Regions from separate parts of the Paraburkholderia sp. Ac-20342 genome, predicted to be linked through region 1. Evidence: riboswitches for the same ligand, from Rfam matches in the RefSeq annotation. Region 1 holds a riboswitch; each other region holds the start of a gene.

Region 1 (7,199 bases):
GACGCCTAACCGACGCGTAAGCGGCCGAACCGATCGCGCCGCGCCCGTGTCCTATCCGATTGACCCGAGAGCGATCCATCCAAGAGAAACGAGGAAATGGCAAAAGTCTTCTATCTTTGCGCGGCACTGGCCGCGGCGAGCCTGACCGGCTGCGCGGGCCCGAGCGCCGACGTGCACGTCGCGCGGCCCGACCCTGCCGCCGCCGCGCTGCAAGGCGAGCCGACCTATGCGATGGCGCGCACGCAGCCGCAGGAAGGCAGCACCGATCATCCGCAGGCGGAGAAGCTGGTGCGCGACGAGCTGGCGAAACACGGTTTCGTCGATAGCGACGGCAAGCAGGCGCATTACCGTGTGTCGATGGCGTACAGCACGCGCCTCGCGTCGGTCGGCATCGGCGGCAAGGATTGCGAGCCGGCCGACTGCGGCGACTCGGGCGGCGGGCTCGGTGCGCTGATGTTCGGGCGCGAGTATCGCCATACGCTGACGCTGCGCTTCTTCGACTACGCGAATGGCGAGGAGCGCTACAAGGTCAGCGCGGTGTTCGTCGATCGCAATGCGGACCCGCTGCATGCGCTGCCGCTGCTCGCGAAAACGGCGCTTGCGAAGCTGCCGTTCGACGAACCGGCCGACTGGCGCGTGAAGCTGAGCATCGACAAGACGAGCGGCGCGGCGAGTGTGGAGTCGATGAAGCCGTTGCAGCCGTTGCAGCGTTGAGGCAACGCTAAGGCAGGGATAGGCTTTGGGCTAACGGCGCTGTTGGGTTGGGGCTGACGGGGCTGAGCCTGGGCTTGGGCCGGGTTGGGACGAAGTCGAAACGAGGCCCAAACCTGGTTCATCCAGACCCGGCTAAAGCGGCAAGCCGGGGCCGCCCCGGCCTTGTGCGCGCCTTACTCGCGCTCCACAACATCACTCTGCGGCCAGCAGTTTTCGAACACGCAATCGGCAAGCGGCAGACGGCTCGCCCAGCGCTCGGTTTCGAGCATCGGCTCGCTGTAAAACCGGTCGACGTGGCCGAGGCACAGAATCGCGACCGGCCGCGCGCCCGCGGGCATGCGCAGCAGCTCGCGCACCGCCTCGACGTCGAACAGTGACACCCAGCCGAGCCCGAGCCCTTCCGCGCGCGCGGCGAGCCACATGTTCTGGATCGCGCACGCAACCGAGGCAAGGTCCATCTCCGGCAACGTGCGGCGTCCGAACACGTGCCGCTCGCGCCCGTCCATCAGCGCGATCACGAGCAGTTCCGCGCATTCGAGCATGCCCTCCACCTTGAGCTTCATGAACTCGTCGCGGCGCTTGCCGAGCGCGTCGGCGGTGGCGAGCCGTTCGCGCTCGACGATGTCGTGCAGGGCCGTGCGCAGGGTTGAATCGGTAATGCGCGCGATGCGCCACGGCTGCATGAAGCCGACGCTCGGCGCGTGATGCGCGGCGTCGAGCAGACGCCGCAGCACGGCGGGATCGACCGGATCGGCCACGAAGTGGCGCATGTCGCGGCGTTCGTAAATCGCGCGATATACCGCGTCGCGCTCGGAATCGTCAAAAGGCTGCGCCATGGAACAGGGCGGCCGTGAAGGCCGGGTTGGAAGGCCAGTAGGCGTGCATATAGGTTGCCACAATCGGGCCCACGCGATAAACCGCCTCGCCGGCGGCGTCGCTGTGCGCGCGTGTGGCGAAGCACAGCGGCGCGAGCGGCGTGCTGAGCTTCGAGTAGTGGAACGTGTGGCCGGTCAGCGGGCCGTGCAGGCTGTCGATCTGCTGCATGCCGAGCGCGGCGAAGCGCTTTTGCAGCGTCGCGTGACCGGGCACGAGGCCGAGCATGGGCGTGCTCGTGCCGTGCGCGTCGGTCAGCCGGTCGAGCAGATAGAGCATGCCGCCGCATTCGGCGACCACGGGCTTGCCCGCCGCGACGTGCGCGCGGATCGACGCGGCGCTGCGCGCGTTGCCGGCCAGCGTCGCCGCGTGCAGTTCGGGATAGCCGCCCGGCAGATAGAGCGCGTCGATGTCGTCGGGCAGGGCTTCGTCGGCGAGCGGCGAGAAGTCGTGCACTTGTGCGCCGAGCGCTTCGAGCAGCGCGACGTTGGCCGGATAGATGAACGAGAACGCGGCGTCGCGCGCTATCGCGATCCGCTTGCCTTCGAGCAGGCGCGGCAGGACGTCGGGCGCGGGCGTACCGAAGTCGACGGCCGGCGGCAATTCGGCGAGCGCGGTCGCCGCGAGCGTATCGGCCGCGCGCTCGAGGCGCGCGTCGAGGTCGTCGATTTCGTTTGCCTGGTGCAGGCCAAGGTGCCGGTCGGGCAGCGTGATTTCGTCGCTCGCGGCGATGTGCCCGCACCAGTGCAATTCGGGCGGCAGCGCTTCCTGCAGCATCTGCGCGTGGCGCGCCGAGCCGACGCGATTCGCGAGCACGCCATGAAACGGCAGTTCGGGCCGAAAGCGCGCGAGCCCGAACGCGAGCGCGCCGAAGGTCTGCGCCATCGCCTGCGCGGAGATCACCGCGAGCACCGGCACGCCGAACGTCGCGGCGAGATCGGCGCTGCTCGGCGTGCCGTCGAACAGGCCCATCACGCCTTCGATCAGGATCAGATCGGCCTCGGCCGCCGCTTGCGCGAGCAGGTTGCGGCACGGGGTTTCACCGACCATCCACAGATCGAGCGACAGCACCGGCGCGCCGCTCGCGCGCGCGAGGATCATCGGGTCGAGAAAGTCCGGGCCGGTCTTGAACACGCGCACGCGCCGTCCGAGCCGCCGGTGCAGGCGCGCGAGCCCCGCCGTGATCGTGGTCTTGCCCTGGCCCGAGGCGGGCGCGCTGATAAAGAGCGCGGGACAGGCCGGGCGGCGCGTCGCTTCGGGCGCTGACGGCATCGCTCAGAACTCCACGCCGCGCTGCGCCTTCACGCCCTGCTCGCGATACGGATGCTTGATCGCGCGCATTTCGGTGACGAGATCGGCGGCTTCGATCAGCGCGTCCGGCGCATGGCGGCCGGTCACGACGACGTGCAGCATCGGCGCGCGCGCGTTGATGACCGACAGCACTTCGTCGAGCGGCAGGTATTCGTACTTGAGCACGGTGTTCAGTTCGTCGAGGATCACCATCTGATAGTCGCCGCTTTCGATCATCCGGCACGCCTCGTCCCAGCCCTTGCGCGCGGTGGCGATGTCGGCGTCGCGGTTCTGGGTGTTCCAGGTGTAGCCGTCGCCCATCGTGACGAAATCGCAGTGTGCGATCGCGCCGAGAAAGTCGCGCTCCGAGGTATGCAGCGCGCCCTTGATGAACTGCACGACGCCAAGGCGCATGCCGTGGCCGAGCACGCGCACGGCCATGCCGAACGCGGCCGTGCTCTTGCCCTTGCCGGTGCCGGTGTTGACGATCAGCAGGCCTTTCTCGACGGTCGCGGCGGCCTGTTTCTTTTCATGGCCCTCGCGGCGGCGTTCGGTCATGCGTTGATGCGATTCGGGATCGGTTTTCATCGAAGGTCCTGTTGGGGAGTGTCGGGTTGGGTTGGAGCGGTGTCGGCGTCGCTGCTGGCCGAGGCGATCGCGACGGTAACGCCGTCGTGCACGGTCTTGGGTACGAGCAGGCGCGCGGGCTGTGTGGGCGATGCAGCGGCTGACGCAGCCGCCAGGGTCTGCGCCGCGAGCAGCGCGCAGGGTTCGCAAACGCCATCGACGCCGAGATGCGTTTGCGCGGCCAGCGACGGCGTGGCGACCGGCACCGCGGCGATCTGCTCGCGGCTGAACACCTGCAACGGCAGCGCATGACGCGCGCAGAATTCGCGCAGGCCCGCTTCATGGGCTTTGGCGTCGAGCGTGGCGACGGCGTGAATCTGTTCGAAAGAAGCGACGCACGCGTGCGAGCCGAGCGCGGCGCGCACCGCCGCTTCGATCTGTTGCGCCGAACTGCCGAGGCGACAGCCGATGCCGACGCCGAGCGTCTTGCCCGGGCGTCCGGTGTGTCGAGCGGCATCGGCTTTGGCTTCGGCATTCGCGTCAGCGCAAGAGGCCTCGTGCCCGGCGCTGGCGAGCGAGGCGCGCGTCATCGCGGCATGCAAGGCAAACGCCTCGCGGTAATGGAAAAAGGGCGGCTGCCTGCAAGGGCGCACGCGGCAAGGAAGATCGAGGTCATGCGGTACTGCGAATCCGGGCTTGGACCATCGCGCGGCGCGTTGCGTTTTTGCGGCGAAAACCCCGTGGAAAAACGCCACGCGCGGCGCGGCCATGCTTGAACGCCATCACATCCGTTCCCCGCGGATTCCGGCGGCCGGCAACGCAGCGATGAACGCGGCGCCGCCTCCGCGTCTGGCCGGTATCCGGGCTGGCGGCCTCACGCGCTTTGCCTTCCCGTCCGGATTCGTCGGACAGTGGCGCGAAAAACGCATGTGCGACGCGGCCGGAACGGCGCTCGCGTCGCAGGTCGCTTACCGTTGCGGGGACAGCACAGATTGAACGCATGACGCGCTGCCTGTTTCCCGTTTAACTGCACACGCGAGCGCATGTGCGGGCACCAAACGCGCGCATACGATAGCACATGGCGCCCCGCCGGATAAGCGCGCGCGGCGCTTCACGCGGTGTCCTTTCCTTGACTGCGCATGGCCGTGGGCCTACACTCGCACGCACTTCTGGTGCTCGCGCGCGCATCCATGCGCGTGCAGTTAAACGGGAAACAGGGAGCCCACCTGCTCTGGAACGGGCCAACCTGTGCTGTCCCCGCAACGGTAAGCGAAAAGCGGTATCGGCTGCATGGCCGGCCACCGCGGAGCCGGCTTCGATGTCCACGCGCAAGGCTGCGTCGGCATATCACCACTGGTCGAGAAACCACTCGGCCGGGAAGGGGAAGCGGCGCTTTCGCCAGCCCGGATACCGGCCCGAAGATGCAGGACGGACGCCACGGGGATGCGGCGTCGCGTTCACGACCTCACTTTCCGCTTTCTGTTTTCCGTTGTCGCGGCAACGCCGGCGCTCGTTCCGGCATGCGCGGCGCAACGCCTTCGGATGAACCTCACGATGCAAACTCAATTGCGCAAGATCCCCGTCACGATCATCACGGGCTTTCTCGGCAGCGGCAAAACCACGCTGCTGCGGCACATTCTTCAGCATGCGGGCGGCAAGCGCATCGCGGTGATCGTCAACGAGTTCGGCGAACTCGGCATCGACGGGGAGATCCTCAAGGGTTGCGGCATCGGCTGCGATGAAAACGGCGTCGAAACCGAAGGGCAATTGTATGAACTCGCGAACGGTTGCCTCTGCTGCACCGTGCAGGAAGAGTTTTTTCCGGTGATGGAAAAGCTCGTCGAGCGCCGCGGCGAAATCGATCACGTGCTGATCGAAACCTCGGGTCTCGCATTGCCGAAGCCGCTCGTGCAGGCGTTCAACTGGCCGCAGATCAAGAGCAGCTTCACGGTCGACGCGGTCGTGACCGTCGTCGATGGTCCGGCTGCCGCGAGCGGCCAGTTTGCCGCGAACCCGGTCGCCGTCGATGCGCAGCGCAAGGCCGATCCGAATCTCGATCACGAATCGCCGCTGCACGAGCTGTTCGAAGATCAGTTGTCCGCGGCCGATCTCGTGATCCTGAACAAGACCGACCTCGTCGACGATGCGCAGCAGCGCGCGGTCGAAGCGCTGATTCGCGGGGAGATTCCGCCGCAGGTGAAGATCGTGCGCGCGCAGCAGGGCCAGCTCGATCTGCACACGCTGCTCGGGCTCGAAGCGGCTTCGGAAGAGACGATCCACCTGCGCCACGATCATCACGGTTCCGCCGACGATCCCGACCACCACCACGACGAATTCGATTCGGTCGTCGTGGAAGCGCGCGTGTCGTCGCGCGACGCGGCGATCGCCGCATTGCAGACGCTTGTCGAAGGCCACACGATTTATCGCGTGAAGGGCTTTGCCGCGTTGCCGGGCGCGGCGATGCGCCTCGTGATTCAGGGCGTGGGGCGGCGCTTCGACAGCTATTTCGACCGGCGCTGGCAGGCCGGCGAAAATGACGGCGGCGCGCACGCCGGCAGCCGTTTCGTGCTGATCGGCGAAGACCTCGATCAGGCCACGCTGCAACGCGCGTTCGACGCGGCACTCGACGCCGCCGCTAGTGCGCCCGCGAGCGTTGCCGCACACCAGGCGTAAGCGCTCATGCATCTGCTACGCACGACGCCGGGCGGTTTCGTCGACGATACGCAGGGCGTGATCCGTATCGATCAGCAGCCTGCCGATATCGTCGTGCTCAGTTCCGCCGACACCACGCTGTCGCTGCTCGCGAGCGTGGTTCCGCGTCTCGGCGACGGCTTCCCGAGCCTGCGGCTCGCCAACGTCACCTATTTGCGGCAGCCGGCGTCGGTCGATTTCTATCTCGACGACGTGTTGCAGCATGCACGCGTCGTCGTGGTCGATCATCTCGGCGGCGAGGCTTACTGGCCGTACGGCATCGAGCAGGTCGTCGCGCTCGCGCAGCGCAGGCAGCAAACGCTTGCGATGTTTTCCGGCGATTTGCAGGAAGACCCGAACCTGCTCGCGCGCAGTACCGCGAGCGCCGAGTTGTGCCATCAGTTGTGGCGTTATCTGCGCGAGGGCGGCCCGCAGAATGCCGAGGCGTTCCTGCGCTGCATCGCCTATCGCGCGCTCGATTGGGGACGCGAGCCCGAGCCGCCGCGCGCGTTGCCGGCCGCGTCGCTCTATCATCCCGCGCACGACACGCCGACCATCGCCGACTGGCAGGCGCGCTGGCGCCAGGACGCGCCTGTGGTCGCGATTCTGTTCTACAAGGCGCATCTGCAGGCTGCCAATACCGCGGTGTTCGATGCGCTGATCGACGCGCTCGAAGCGCAAGGGCTCAATCCGCTGCCGCTCGCGATCACGTCGCTGAAAGATGCGGTGAGCCGCGAAGTCGTGCAGTCGCTGTGCGCGCAGCACGATGCTGCACTCGTGCTCAATACGACCGCGTTCGCCGCGTCCGCGATCGACGACCCCGAGCCGCTCGCGCTGGCCGGCGACGCGCCGGTGTTGCAGGTGATCCTGAGCGGCGGCAATCGCGAGGACTGGCTCAAGGACAATCACGGCCTCAATTCGCGCGACATCGCAATGCATATCGCGCTGCCGGAAGTGGACGGCCGCATCATCACGCGTGCGATCAGCTTCAAGGGGCTCGCCTATCGTTGTCCGCATACCGAGGTCGACGTGGTCCGCTATCAGCCCGACCTCGAACGCGTGCG
Region 2 (7,199 bases), on a different contig from region 1:
GTCTGCAGCAGAGAAACGAGATTATGCTGACCGCCCCGCATCACGTCAAGACCCTTCTCACAATTTCTTTTAAAAAAATCGAAGAGCTTAAAAATCGAGCACCATGGCATCGAATTCGAATTAGTTAGCCATCCGATTTAATTTGCACCGGGAGAAGCGAAGAACATGGATTAGAAGATTAGGTAATTGGCGAAAAGCGACCTGAGGAGCTTTTCCACAGAAAATGTTCGCAAGCCTGTGGATAACCACTCCACAATTACGCCAAGTCATTGAAGTAAAACCATTCTTGCGCGTTGCGCGCGAAGCATGACCGCTTTCGCGGTCATGCATTGCCTTCAATCTCAGGCCGACCTCATCGTTACGCGCGCATTCGTACGCATGAATGCACTGCGCTCGACCAGCGCGCCAAACAGCAACCCGATCGTCGCCCACATGATCACCTGCATGCCGATCGCGACGACGCGGAACTTCCACAGCAGCACGGCCGGGAAAGCGGCGGGCACTTCATTGATGACCGGCATCGACAACTGCACGGCCGCGATGATCGCGACGAACACCAGGCCTGCCACGATCGAGCCATTCCACGCGCCGAGCTTCGCAACCGCGCGGCGGCGCACCTTCAGCGCAAACACCATCGTCACGAGCGAAATGGCGATCATCAGGAAGAACAGCCCCGTGCGCATGCCGATCGTCTCGGGATCGCCGACCGATGGCGGATTCGCCGGATACTTGATATTCGGCACGATCACGAGCGCGATGAAGGCGCCGAGCGCGAGCCATGCGGACAACGCGCGCATGCTCAATGCACCCGCCCGTCCATAGGCATACGCAAACACAAGCGAGAACAAACCACCGAACGCCGCACCATACGTCACGACGCCGGTCAGCAGACCGAGACCCGCCTGCGTTTCGCGGCTCACGAGTTCGGGCTCGGGAGCTTCGCCGCGTGCGGCCGCCGCTTTTTCTTCGAATGAAATAGCCTGATCGACCTGCGGCTCACCCGCGAGTCTCGCGAAGCTGAATGTGAGCAAGCCCGCGACGATGCCCGCGAGCATCCCGCGCACCAGTAATTTGCCAACCATGTCGGACTCCGTTAGTGGCAGGGAAAGCCAAGCAGATGGCGGCCGTCGTGCACGAACTCATGCACGTACATGCCGGGGACCAGCGAAGTAGCCCCCTCTTCCGCACCAACAAAATAAAGCGCGAGCAACAGCAGCAAACCGCCGAATACCACCCACGGCAGCAGTTCGCGCAAAGGAATCGGAGTAGGCTCGGCCGCAGGTTGCGCGGCGGGATCGAAAACGGCTTCGGCCATGATGGATATCTCCTGGGGGTAACGCGCCCCGAAAGTCGATGACATAGGAATGGTGCGAAGCACAGGTCTGGCTTTCGGCTCTTGCTTGCAAACCGATTACAGTGGCGCGACCGCGCCGGGCTCTCACCGGCTTCCGTGCTTCGCGGAGCCCTTATTCTACGCGCTAAACTTCTGCCTTCATGAAAGCTTCGGCCACGTTTGCAAGCTCGCGTGGACAAACGGCAGCATCGGGAAAGCACAGAATGGATACGCGACTGCTACTGATAAGCCACGCGGCGACGGCCTCGCAACGCGCGGGCCGCTTCCCTTCCGACGACCCGCTCGACGCGCGCGGCACCGCCGAAGCGCAAGCGGCGCGCGCCCGTCTGGCACTTGCGCACGAGGCTCGCGTCTTCACGAGCCCGGCTGCCTGCGCGCGCGATACGGCTGCGGCGCTCGGCCTGAACGCCACACCCGCCGCAGCGCTAGCGGATATCGACTACGGCGACTGGCGCGGCCAGCGCCTCGCGGATCTCGCCAATGAAGCGCCCTTGCAACTCGCCGCGTGGACTCGCGACGCCGACACCGCGCCGCCCGGCGGCGAATCGTTCAGCCAGCTCGTGCAACGGATCGGCGCATGGCTCGACGCACCGGACGGACCCACGACATCGGCATCGACATGCAACGCGGCAAACCCGGCACCGCCAGCCGTATCGCCGCAAACACACACGGTGCTCGCCATCACGCACGCGCCGCTGCTGCAAGCCGCCATCGTGCATGCGCTCGGCGCATCCGCACAGGTATTTCCTCGCATCGAGATCGCTCCGCTGTCGGTCGTCGAATTGCGCCACTCGCGGCGCGGCTGGACATGGTGGCCAGCCGCCACTCGCTGACGCGAACGCGGCATGCGAAACATACGGCTTCGCTCCCCTGCTGGCAGCCCCGCCGCCGCATCCGACACCATCGGAAACACGTCCCGTCCCCCTCCGTTTAACGCGACTGTCGCATTCGCGCCGCAGACTCTCCCGGCACGGCGCGAATTTCCGATTCAATAGTTTGCTAACGAATATCAAGGAAATACAATACCTGCCATGCCGAATCTTGATACCCTGCGCCGCACCGTCAGCAGCACGCTGGTCGTCGCCGCCAGAAAGTGGCGGCGCACGAGTCATGGCGTGCTGGCGGCCTTCAACGTCTCCGAAGCGTGCGCGACCCCGCTTCTGACCGCGAGCCGGCTCGGTTCGGCAGTGCGCCAGGTTACGCTCGCCGATCACATCGGCATCGAAGGCCCTTCGCTCGTGCGGCTGCTCGATCAGTTATGCGCAGCGGGCCTGATGCGCCGCGAGGAAGATCCCGAGGACCGCCGCGCCAAAACCGTCGCGCTCACCGACGAAGGCCGCGCCGTCACCGCGAAGATGGAAGAGGAGCTGGTCACGTTGCGCGCCCAGGCGCTCAAGGGCCTGTCGCGCGACGATCTCGAAGCCACGCTGCGCGTGCTCGATGCGTTCACGACGGATGCCAGCGGCCGCGCCGAGCTCGACGCCGAAGCGGCGGCGAAGCCCGAGCCGCCGCAACGCGGCACAACGGCCGGACCTGCAGCGGGCACCCGCGCGCCGCTCGAACGCGCCGCGTCCAAGCGCACCACGTCGCCGCTCAAACGCGAACCCGCGCGGCGCGAACCCCTCGCCGTCAAACTCGGCAAGACCGGCAAGAGCGCGGCCCCAGGCGCCGGCAAGGCGCACGGTACGGTCAAGGCACGCAAGTCCACCAAACGCGGCGTCCGCGCAACGGCGCCACACAACGCCGGGTCCGCGTAACGGTCTATGGCCTACCCTTCCTTTCGCGACTGGCTGTTCTCGGTCAAGACGTTCTTCGCGGCAATGCTCGCGCTCTACATCGGACTCGCGTTCCAGTTGCCGCGGCCGTACTGGGCGATGGCCACCGTCTATATCGTGTCGAACCCGTTCGTCGGCGCGACCCGCTCGAAGGCACTCTATCGCGCGCTCGGCACTGCGCTCGGCGCGGCGGGCGCGGTGCTGCTCGTGCCGCCGTTCGTCGAATCGCCGTATCTGTTCAGCGTGGTCGTCGCGCTCTGGACCGGCACGATGCTCTACCTCGCGGTATCGGACCGCACCGCGCGCAGCTACGTGTTCATGCTCGCGGCCTACACGATGCCGATCATCGCGCTGCCTTCGGTGACGAATCCCACCGGCGTGTTCGATCTCGCGGTCAGCCGGACCGAGGAAATCCTCGTCGGCATCGTCTGCGCGAGCATCGTCGGCAGTGCGCTGTTTCCGAGCCGGCTCGCGCCGACCATCATCGAGCGCACCGACGCATGGTTTCGCGACGCCGCGTTCTACGCGACCGAAACGCTGTCGGGCCGCATCGCGAGCGCGGCGATTTCGGGCGCGCGGCAGCGGCTCGCGAGCACGATCAACGGTCTGGAACTGCTGCTGAGCCAGCTCGCCTACGATCACACGCGGCCCGACATCCTCGCGCGCGCACACGAACTGCGCGGACGCATGCAGTTGCTGCTGCCGATCATGTCCTCGCTCGCCGACCCGCTGCTCGCGCTCTACCACAACGGCCAGCACAGCTGGCCCGAAGGACTCGACGCGCTGCTCAAAGACGTCATCAAGTGGTTCAACCAGCCGCTGCCCGCGCCGAGCAAGGGCTATCACCCGGACGAAACCGCCAACGCGCTGCGCGAGCGCATCGCGGCGCTGCGTCCACCCGCGGCCGCGCTCGCGCACTGGGACGGCGCGCTGCTCTCGAACGCGCTATGGCGTCTGAGGCAGGTCATCGACGTATGGCAGGACTGCCGCTCGCTGCGCATCATCATCGCGCGCGACGAAGGTTCGTGGCGGCCGCACTTCCGTCATTGGCGGCTCGGCGGCACCGAGCGTTTCTACGACCGCGGCATCATGCTGTTCGCGACCGTGTCCGCGGGCCTCGCGGTGATTCTCGCGTGCAGCCTGTGGATCGGCTCAGGCTGGAACGACGGCGCCAGCGCGGTGACGCTCGCGGCGGTGGCCTGCTGCTTCTTCGCCGCGCTCGACGAACCCGCGCCGATGGTGTTCCGCTTCTTCCTCGCGACCGCGGTCAGCGTGCTCGCGGCGGGCGTCTATCTGTTCGCGGTGCTGCCGCACGTGCACGACTTCCCGATGCTCGTGATCCTGTTCGCCGGGCCGTTCATCCTCGTCGGCACGCTGATTCCGCGCCCGCAGTTCAACATGGTCACGGTGCTCGTCGCGGTGAACACGGCGACCTTCATCAGCATTCAGGGCGCCTACGAGGCTAACTTTCTCACCTTCGTGAACGCCAATCTCGCGGGCCTCGCCGGCCTGCTCTACGCGTATCTGTGGACCCGCGTGACGCGTCCGTTCGGCGCCGAATTCGCGGCTTCGCGCCTGCTGCGCTCGAACTGGGCCGACGTCGCACTGACCGCGTCGACGACGCCGATCGAAGACCCGCGCAATCTCGCCGCACGCATGCTCGACCGTCTGATGCAACTGATCCCGCGCCTCGCCGCGACCGACGAGCACCGTCATCCGTCGATCGAAAGCTTCCGCGATCTGCGCATCGCGTTCAACGCGATCGATCTGCGCCGCGCCACGCGCAAGCTCGGCGGCGAAGTGCCGGGCGCGATCGAGCACGTTCTCGACGGCGTACGCAGTTACTACGAGAGCTGCGTCGAGCGGCGCCGCCGCGAGCCGGTGCCGCAGAGCCTCATGGTGTCGATCGACGCGGCGGTCGCGCGCGTCACCGCGCAAGGGCTCGCGAATGCCGCCGCGCCGACCGAAACCTCGCCGACCTCGGCGCGCCAGTTGCGCGACGCGCTGCACGCGCTCGTCGGCTTGCGTCTTTCGCTGTTTCCGGCCACGCTCACGAAGCCGACGCCGACCGAACCGGAGGCTTCCGCATGATGCGCGCCTCCGCTTCCGGCAGCCCGTTCCCACTCTTTTCCAGTTCCCGCGATGATCGGTGAAATCGATATCTTCGGCGTGTTCGTGCCGTCCGTGCTGGTGCTGATGCTGATCGCCTACCTGATCAACCTCGTCATCCGCACGGTGCTCGCGTACGTCGGCTTTTACCGCTTCGTGTGGCATCGCTCCATCTTCGATCTCGGCATCTATGTGCTGGTGCTGGGCCTTGTCGTCGTCGTTTCGCACAGACTAATAACGTGAAAAAAACCTGGTTCTCGCTCGGTCAGATCCTGCTGACCCTGATCGTCGTCGTCGTGGCCGCGCTCGTGCTGTGGAAGCTGGTCGCCTATTACATGTTCGCGCCGTGGACCCGCGACGGACACGTGCGCGCCGACGTGATCCAGGTCGCACCCGATATCTCGGGGCTGATTTCGTCGGTCGAGGTGACGGACAACCAGCAGGTCAAGCAAGGCCAGGTGCTGTTCGTGATCGATCAGGCGCGCTATGCGCTCGCGCTGCGCCAGGCCGAAGCGACCGCGCAGCAACGCCGCGCCACGCTCGACCAGGCGCGCCGCGAATACGCGCGCAATCGCCAGCTCGGCAATCTCGTCGCGGCCGAAGTGCTCGAGGAAAGCCGCTCGCGCGTCGATGCGGGCGAGGCCGCGCTCGCCGACGCGGACGTCGCGATCGACACCGCGAAGCTGAACCTCGAACGCTCGACGATCAAAAGCCCGGTCGACGGCTATCTGAACGACCGCGCGCCGCGCGCCGGCGAATTCGTCGCGGCGGGCCGCCCGGTGGTGGCGGTGGTCGACATGCACTCGTTCCGCGTCGACGGTTACTTCGAGGAAACCAAGCTGCGCGGCATCGACATCGGCCAGCCGGTCGACATCACCGTGATGGGCGAGCCGACGCCGTTGCGCGGCCACGTGCAGAGCATCGTCGCCGGGATCGAGGACCGCGACCGCACGCAAGGCTCGAATATGCTGCCGAACGTGAACCCGGCGTTCAGCTGGGTGCGGCTCGCGCAGCGCATTCCGGTGCGCGTCGCGCTCGACGAAGTGCCTGCCGACTTCCGCATGATCGCGGGCCGCACCGCGACGGTGTCGGTGCGCGATCTGTCGCCGGTCAGAAGGCAGCCGGTGTCGGGTGCGGTGGCGGCTTCGGCCGCGCCGGTGGCGCCCGGTTCGGCCGTGGCGGCCAGTTCGGCCGTGGCGGCCAGTTCCGCCGCGCCGGCCGCGGCTGCGTCGGGCGCGTCGCAATGAAACTCGCGCGCCCCTTATCCTCGCTGGCGCCGCGCCTGCCGCTGCGGCCATGGCTCCCGCTGTTGCCGCTATTGCCGCTCGCGGTCGCGCTGAACGGCTGCATCAACGTCGGCCCCGACTACACGCTGCCGAAGCAGGCGCTCGTCAACGCGCCGCTCGCCAAAGGCGCGCTCGAAGGCGCTGACCCCACCCTGACCTCGACCCTCAACACGCCGACGGTCTGGTGGAAGCTCTACGACGATCCGGTGCTGAACAGCCTCATCGACGAAGCGCTGAAGTCGAACACCGATCTGCGCGTCGCGGCCGCGAATCTCGCGCGCTCACGCGAGGCGCTCGGCGTCGCGCAGGCGCAGGGCGGCTTCTCGGGCAAGGCGTCGGCAGCGGTCGAACGCGCACAGGAATCGGCCGAGCAATACCTGCTCTTCGAGAAACTGCCGGTCGCCAACGAAGCCGACCTCGGCATCAGCATCTCGTACGAAATCGATCTGTTCGGCAAGCTGCGCCGCGGCGTCGAAGCGTCCGCGGCGGACACCGAAGCCGTCGAAGCCGCGGGCGACCTCGCGCGCATCACCGTGGTCGCCGACGTCGTGCGCTCGTACGTCGAGCAATGCTCGGCGGCCGAGGAGTTGCGCATCGCCCAGCAATCGCTCGCGTTGCAGAAGCAGCGTGTGGACGTGTCGCGCCGTCTGCGCGACGCGGGCCGCGGCAATCAGA
Region 3 (7,199 bases), on a different contig from region 1:
CGAGCACACGCATGTCCTGCAACTCGGCATGCTCGCGCAGCGCAGCAAGCGGAATCAGCGGAATCTTCTTTTTGAACACGACGTCGACGAGCATCCAGCGCGGCGTTTCCTGCGACGACTTCGCGTCGTAGTACGGACTCTTGTTATCGAACTGGGTCGGGTCCGGATACGCGGTGGACGACACTTCCGCGATGCCCGCGATGCCGGGCTCGGGGCAGCTCGAATGATAGAAGAGCACGCCGTCGCCGATCTGCATGGTGTCGCGCATGAAATTGCGTGCCTGATAGTTGCGCACGCCGGTCCACGGCAACGTGCGATGCGGTGCGTTGGCGAGATCGTCGATGCTTGCTTCGTCCGGTTCGGACTTCATCAGCCAGTAGCGCATGAATCGAATTGAACGTGAGGGATTGAACGACGCGCGCGAACCGGCGCCTGCAAAAAGCACCTGAAAGCAGCACCGGAAAACGCAGCCCAAAGAAAAACGGCATCGAACCGAAGTACGATGCCGTTCCAGATAAGGTCCCCGCCTTAGCCGCTAGGCCGGCATCCTGAACCGGGGGTTCAGAATTGGTCGCAGTTAGCAACACTTCGGGTACATCAGACAGAGTGACGCGCACGCCCGTGCTACAAATTTCCGCAACCGTGCACATGGCATTGGTTCAAGGAATATATGACCTTGGCGAACCAGGCAGGGAAGCTAAACCGATGAAGCTACAGCAGTTCAAACTTTAACAGAAGAACTCAAACGCTTGCGAGAGGTGCTCATGTGCTTCACCGACACCGCACACCCGCTTTGCAAAAAAGTACTGCGTTTCAAGCTACTTCGTTGAATTCACGACCGGTTCGACATTGGGTTCGAAGCCGGCTGTGACCGCTTACTGCAAGCTGTACTGTTCAATCACAGTACCGAGCTGTTCGTTCATTTGCTGCATTGTACGCCGGATTTCTTCAGCGGGAAATGCTTCTCCGTGTCGCACGCTGTTTTGCAGCTTAAGCAGTTCCGATGCCAGCGACAGCGCGGCCATGACGGCAATGCGATCCGTGCCGCGCACGTTGCTGCCGTTGCGGATTTTCTTCATTTCCGCATCGACGCGTGCGACCGCTTCGAGCAGGGCGGCTTCGGTTTCCGGCGAGCAGGCGAGACGATACGGTACGTCGAGAATCGATACTTCGATCTGCTTGGTGGTCATGCGTTTTCTCCGTGGCGGCTCACGTCGCTTTCCGCTTCCTCGGGTTCGGGTTGAGCGGAGTCGAGCAGATCGAGCTGGTTATCCGGTTCGCTGCTCGCGCGGGCACGCGGCAATTTCTCGAGAATCGCATTCAGGCGCACCTGAGCGTCGTCGATCTTGGCGGAGAGCGCATCGCGTTCCGCCTGCAGGGCATCGCGCTCCCCGCGCAATTGCGCGAGTTCCGCATGCGTGGCTTCGACTTCGGCACGCGTGTGCGCGAGTTGTTCTTCGAGCGCGAGCCGCGCTTCGTGGTGGCGCTGGCTGATCGCAATCAGCTTGCCGATGTTCTGGGAGAGTGATTCGAGTTCGGTGAGCATGTGCTGCGTCCTCTAAAGACCTCGCATTTTAGCGCGGAATGTTACAGGTTCCGACAATTGTCTCGTTTCGAGACGTAACAACTTGGCTTTATGCAAGCATTTTCCCGACCATAAGATGAAAAACCGCTCGTCGATCGGACAATAACCTGCACTCAACGGCACGGCTCGCGCAGGGATTGACCTTTCTTGACGCTCGCCGGGGGCGCTCCTAAACTGGCCGCACTCTGGTGCCCGCGCACGCTTTTCGGCGCGCGCAGTTAAACGGGAAGCAGGGCGCGCGCGGGGTTCGACACCGGCACGCGCGAACCTGCGCTGCCCCCGCAACGGTAAGCGACCGCATCTCGTCATGCAGGTCGGTCCTGATTGCAGGTCGAAGCTGAACCTGCAAGTGTGTCACTGCGCGTCACGCGTGGGAAGGCGGGGCCGATGTGTCGCAGCCCGGATACCGGCCAGAGGGAGAGGACGTCCCCCGCGAAAACGTTAAACATCGGGGGCGCCTCGTTACGCGGCGGCCTGCGGGGAAGCGGGCTGCGCACGCTATCCACAGGACTCTCACCCATGCTGTCCCCCTTCGCCCGCGCGGCGCTGCTCGCGTTCGCGGGTCTGCCGCCCGTCGTGCATGCGCAGACTGCCGGGACCACGGCTGCCGCGTCGGCGGCGTCTTCCGTGCCGGCCGATGTTGCATCGCCCGTTGCTTCGCCGGCTGCTTCGTCGGCCGCATCATCGGCTTCAGCTTCGAGCGCGTCCGCCGATGCGAATACCGATGCCGATGCGAACCCCCGCGCGAACCCGCCGGCCACCGTACTCTCGCCAGTCGTCGTGACCGCCGAACGCGGACCGCAGGCACTCGCCGATACGATCCCGCCGACCACGCTGTTCGATCAGCAGGACATTGCCGACACGACCGCGACCGATCTGCCCGGCCTGCTGCAACTCGCGCCCGGCGCGCAAATCTCGCGTACAGGTGGCCCCGGTTCGACGACGAGCCTCTTTTTGCGCGGCGCGTCGTCGACGCAATCGCTGGTGCTGATCGACGGCGTGCGCGTCGATTCGGTGAGCCTCGGTTCCGCGCAACTCGCGCAGATTCCGCTCGACCAGGTCGATCACGTCGAGGTCGTGAACGGCAATGTCTCGGCGTTGTACGGCTCGGGTGCGATTGGCGGCGTCGTGCAGGTGTTCACGAAAGATGGCGGCGATCATCCGCCGCGCTTCAATTTTTCGCTGGGCTACGGCAGTTATCACACGCAGACGCAAACCGTCGGCGTCAATGGCGCGCTCGATCAGGACGGCCGCACGACCTTCAGCATCTCGCTCGCGCGCACCAAAACCGATGGCTTTTCCTCGCTCGATCCGCTGCAAGCGCCCGGCGCGAATCCGAACGCGAACGGCAATCTGAACGAGAGCCTCTCGGCATCGCTGCGTCACAAGTTCAGCGACAGGTGGGACGCCGGCGTCACCTATTTCCAGTCGAACGGCAACAACAGCTACGACAACGCCTATGGCGAGCCGACCGATCTGAACAACCTCTATAGCAAGGTGCGCCAGCTCTCGGTGTTCGCGAACGGCAAGCTGACCGACTGGTGGACCACGCATTTCACGGTTGCCGAGGGCGACGACCGCAGCGTGTCGAATACCAACGGCATCGACAACGGCCGCTTCGATACCGACAATCGCCAGTACACCTGGCAGAACGATTTCGCGCTGGCCGCAAACCAGAAGCTGCAACTCGGCTACGAGCATCTCGATCAGAGCCTCGATTCCGATACGTTCGCGGCGCCCAACCGTCACGTCGATTCGGTATTCGCGGGCTATACCGCGCGCTTCGGCCGCAATCAGATTCAAGCTAACGTGCGGCGCGACCAGTACTCCGATTTCGGCGGGGCGAACAGTTACTATCTCGGCTATGGCTTCGACATCACCTCGCACTGGAAGGCAACCGCAAGCTATTCGGACGCGTTCCGCGCGCTGAGCTTCGACGATCTGTACTATCCGTTGAGCGGTAATCCGTCGATCCGGCCCGAGCGCAGTCATTCGGTCGAAGCGGGTTTGCAGTACGCATCGAACCTGCTCGGCGTGGTGCGTGTCAGTGCCTTTCAGACGCGCTATACGAATCTGATCGATTACGTGCAGACGATCCCCGGCATCTATCTGGCCGAGAACGTCGGGCACGCGAAAGTGCAGGGGCTCGAAGGATCGTGGAGCGGGCATGTCGGCAAGACCGACGTGCGCGCCTCGCTGACGCTGCAGAATCCCGTCGATCTCGACAACGACGTCGACCTCGTGCGGCGCGCGCGACGCTTCGGCTCGCTCGCGATCAATCGCAGCATCGGCGGCTGGCGCGTGGGCGGCGAGTGGATCGTGAGCGGTCCGCGCGCGGATAGCACCGGCAATCTGGGCGGCTACGGCATCGTGAATCTGTCGGCGCGCTACAACATCACGAAAGCGTGGTACGTGAGCGCGCAAATCGAGAATCTGCTGAACAAGGACTATGAAACGGCCTACTCGTATAACTCGCCGCGACGCGGTGCCTACGTCACGCTTGGCTGGCAGCAGCAGTAACGCACGCACCGGCGTGAGCGCGCGCGCATGAATCGCGCGCCGGGCTCGCTGCCGGCTGCCGGCCACGTCACGCCTACCATGCGCACGATGAACGCAAGGCGCGCGGCCGCGATCTGGCTCGGACTCGCGGTCATCGCCCTGGCCGTGCTGGTCGCGTCGCTCGCGCTCGGCAGCGTGCCGCTCGCGCCATCGCGCGTGCTGGCCGCGTTGATGCCGTGGCATGCCGGACCCGCGCGCGCCGACGACCTCGCCGGCGAGATCGTGCGTACGTTGCGCTTGCCGCGCGCGCTCGCGGGCTTCGCGTGCGGGGCGTTGCTCGCGCTCGCCGGCGCGCTGCTGCAGGTGCTGTTGCGCAATCCGCTGGCCGAGCCGTATGTGCTCGGCGTATCGGGCGGCGCGGCGACGTTCGCGCTCGTGGCGATGATCGCGGGCGGCGCATGGTGGATCGTCGATGCGAGTGCGTTCGCCGGTGCGTTGGTGTCGATCCTGCTCGTGCTTGGCCTCGCGCGGCGCGAGTTATGGCGCGGCGAACCGCAGGACACGTCGCCGCGGGTGCTCCTGACCGGTGCGGTGATCGCGGCGGGGTGGGGCGCGCTGATTACGCTGCTGCTCAATCTCGCGCCCGACAGCCGCTTGCGCGGCATGCTGTTCTGGCTGACCGGCGACCTCAACGGCGGCGCGCCGCCGTGGACCGCGCTCGTCGCGCTGCTGCTCGCGCTGCTTGTGATCGTGCCCGCCGCGCCGCGCCTGAACGTGCTGCTGCGCGGCGATGCGGCCGCGCAGGCGTTGGGTGTTGCGGTCATGCCCTTGCGTCTGCGCGTGTACCTGGTGGCCTCGCTTGCGGCTGCCGCCGCCGTGACGACGGCGGGCACGATCGGCTTCGTCGGCCTCGTGGTGCCGCACATGCTGCGGCTCGCGTTCGGCAACGATCAGCGCATGCTGTTGCCGGCGGCCGCGCTCGGCGGCGGCGTCGCGGTGATGGGCGCGGATCTCGTCGCGCGCACTGTGATTGCGCCCGCGCAGTTGCCGGTCGGCGTGATGACGTCGCTGGTCGGCGTGCCGGTGTTTCTCTGGATGCTGCTGAAGAGGCGTCCATGACACGCGCCCACGATACCGTCCCGGCTTCGGCGCTGAGCGCGCAACGCGTGACGTTGCGCGCCGGCGCGCGCACCTTGCTCGATGCGTTCACGCAGACCTTCCATGCCGGCGAAATCTGGTGCGTCGCCGGGCCGAACGGCGCGGGCAAGACAACGCTGCTGTCCACGCTCGCGGGGCTGCGGCCGGCGTCGGCGGGGCACGTCGAACTCGACGGCAGGCGTCTTGCCGACTGGCCGCCGTTGCCGCTCGCACGGCACCGCGCGTTGATGCCGCAAAGCGCGCACGATGCGTTCAGCGCCAGCGTGCTCGACATCGTGATGCTGAACCGCTTTCCGCATCTCGGCGGCTGGGGGTGGGAGCGCGACGCGGATCGCGCGGCCGCGCAGGCGGCGCTCGAACGGCTCGGCCTGGGCAGTTTCGCCGCGCGCGATGTGCTGTCGTTATCGGGCGGCGAGCGCCAACGTGTCGCGCTGGCGGCCGTGTTGTGCCAGGATGCGCCGCTTCTGCTGCTCGACGAACCGCTGTCGCATCTCGACCTGCATCATCAGATCGATTGCCTCGAAGCGCTCGTTGCATGGACGCAGGAACCGCGGCGCTGTGTGCTGTTTTCGTGTCACGATCTGAATCTCGCGCGCCGCTTCGCGACGCACGCATTGCTGCTCGATGGAGCAGGCGGCGCATGCGCCGGCCTGGTGCGCGACGTGTTGACGCCCGAATTGACGAGCCGCGCGTTCGGCTATCCGCTGATTCTGATTCGCGACGGTGAGCACGAGGCGCTGATTCCCGCGCCGCGCATGCGTCATGAATTGCGTGCCGATCATGACATTGCATCAGGCTGACTTTTTTATTCCGACATTCTTTTGCGGCGATTTCCGCTTATACCTATGACTCGCTTTCCACGCCCGGCCGGTTTGCCCAACGTCGCTCCGCTCGATCAGACGCTGCGCGCCGAGCTGCAACACATCATCGATACGCGGACCAAGCCGCCCGGCAGCCTCGGCCGTCTGGAAACGCTCGCGCGGCAGATGGGGCTGATTCAACGCAGCACGCATCCGACGGTCGAGCGCCCGGCCATGATCGTCTTCGCCGGCGATCACGGCATTGCCGCCGAAGGCGTGAGCCCGTATCCGCAAGCGGTGACCGCGCAGATGGTTGCCAATTTTCTCGCGGGCGGCGCGGCGATCAATGCGCTGAGCCGCGTCGCGGGCATCGAGCTCGAAGTGGTCAATGCGGGCATCGCGACGCCGTTGCCGTCGACGCAAGGGCTCGTCGACATTCCGGTCGCGCCGGGCACGCGCAACTTCGCGCACGAACCGGCGATGACCCAGGCCGAGGCGCTGGCCGCCTTGCAGGCGGGCGCGGCGCGCGTGCGTCATCACGCGGCGCTCGGCACCAATGTGATCGGCTTCGGCGAGATGGGGATCGCGAACACCTCGTCGGCCGCGTGTCTGATGAGCCGTTTATGCGATGTGCCGATCGACGAATGCGTCGGGCGCGGCACCGGTCTCGACAACGCGGGGCTCGCGCGCAAGCGCAACGTGCTCGCGGCGGCGCTTGCGCATCACGCGCCAACGCCGGCGCCGCTCGACGTGCTCGCGACGTTCGGCGGCTTCGAGATCGCGATGATGGCGGGCGCGTATCTCGCAGCCGCCGAAGCTCGCATGACGATTCTCGTCGACGGCTTCATCGCGACGTCGGCGCTGCTCGTTGCCGATGCGTTCGCACCCGAGGTGCGCGAGTACTGCGTGTTCGCGCATGCGTCGAACGAGGCCGGGCATCGGCGCATGCTCGATCATTTCGGCGCGCAGCCGCTGCTGTCGCTCGACATGCGGCTCGGCGAGGGCACCGGCGCGGCACTCGCGGTGCCGCTGCTGCGCGCGGCGACGGCCTTCGTCAACGAGATGGCGAGTTTCGACTCGGCCGGCGTGGCCGATCGCGAGGGATGATGTGTGACCTAAGGTGTGACCCAAGGCGTGACGTGACGCGAACCTCGCCC

What was found. Region 1 has a riboswitch for cobalamin ahead of G3N58_RS03695 (cobalamin biosynthesis protein). Riboswitches for the same ligand answer to the same signal wherever they lie in the genome.
Region 2: linked by a shared signal. The riboswitch ahead of G3N58_RS32270 (CbtB-domain containing protein) and the one ahead of G3N58_RS03695 (cobalamin biosynthesis protein) in region 1 are both predicted to bind cobalamin.
Region 3: linked by a shared signal. The riboswitch ahead of G3N58_RS00775 (TonB-dependent receptor) and the one ahead of G3N58_RS03695 (cobalamin biosynthesis protein) in region 1 are both predicted to bind cobalamin.

The regions. Positions count from the first base shown of each region.
Region 1 is NZ_JAAGPQ010000005.1:141,083-148,281, forward strand. It holds gene G3N58_RS03670 (CHASE2 domain-containing protein) at 1-9, shown strand, start outside; gene G3N58_RS03675 (DUF4136 domain-containing protein) at 97-714, shown strand; gene bluB (5,6-dimethylbenzimidazole synthase) at 888-1,550, opposite strand; gene G3N58_RS03685 (cobyrinate a,c-diamide synthase) at 1,534-2,859, opposite strand; gene cobO (cob(I)yrinic acid a,c-diamide adenosyltransferase) at 2,863-3,465, opposite strand; gene G3N58_RS03695 (cobalamin biosynthesis protein) at 3,462-4,034, opposite strand; cobalamin riboswitch at 4,278-4,518, opposite strand; cobalamin riboswitch at 4,598-4,878, shown strand; gene cobW (cobalamin biosynthesis protein CobW) at 4,999-6,117, shown strand; gene cobN (cobaltochelatase subunit CobN) at 6,124-7,199, shown strand, end outside.
Region 2 is NZ_JAAGPQ010000143.1:4,991-12,189, reverse strand. It holds partial or broken gene G3N58_RS32280 (hypothetical protein) at 1-128, shown strand, start outside; gene G3N58_RS32275 (CbtA family protein) at 342-1,082, opposite strand; gene G3N58_RS32270 (CbtB-domain containing protein) at 1,094-1,315, opposite strand; cobalamin riboswitch at 1,358-1,501, opposite strand; gene G3N58_RS32265 (histidine phosphatase family protein) at 1,558-2,187, shown strand; gene G3N58_RS32260 (MarR family transcriptional regulator) at 2,386-3,111, shown strand; gene G3N58_RS32255 (FUSC family protein) at 3,118-5,220, shown strand; gene G3N58_RS32250 (DUF1656 domain-containing protein) at 5,272-5,481, shown strand; gene G3N58_RS32245 (HlyD family secretion protein) at 5,478-6,485, shown strand; gene G3N58_RS32240 (efflux transporter outer membrane subunit) at 6,482-7,199, shown strand, end outside.
Region 3 is NZ_JAAGPQ010000001.1:188,999-196,197, forward strand. It holds gene G3N58_RS00755 (EVE domain-containing protein) at 1-385, opposite strand, end outside; RNA gene ssrS (6S RNA) at 517-698, opposite strand; gene G3N58_RS00765 (cell division protein ZapA) at 876-1,190, opposite strand; gene G3N58_RS00770 (ATPase) at 1,187-1,546, opposite strand; cobalamin riboswitch at 1,755-2,015, shown strand; gene G3N58_RS00775 (TonB-dependent receptor) at 2,105-4,105, shown strand; gene G3N58_RS00780 (iron ABC transporter permease) at 4,133-5,203, shown strand; gene G3N58_RS00785 (ABC transporter ATP-binding protein) at 5,200-6,042, shown strand; gene cobT (nicotinate-nucleotide--dimethylbenzimidazole phosphoribosyltransferase) at 6,088-7,149, shown strand.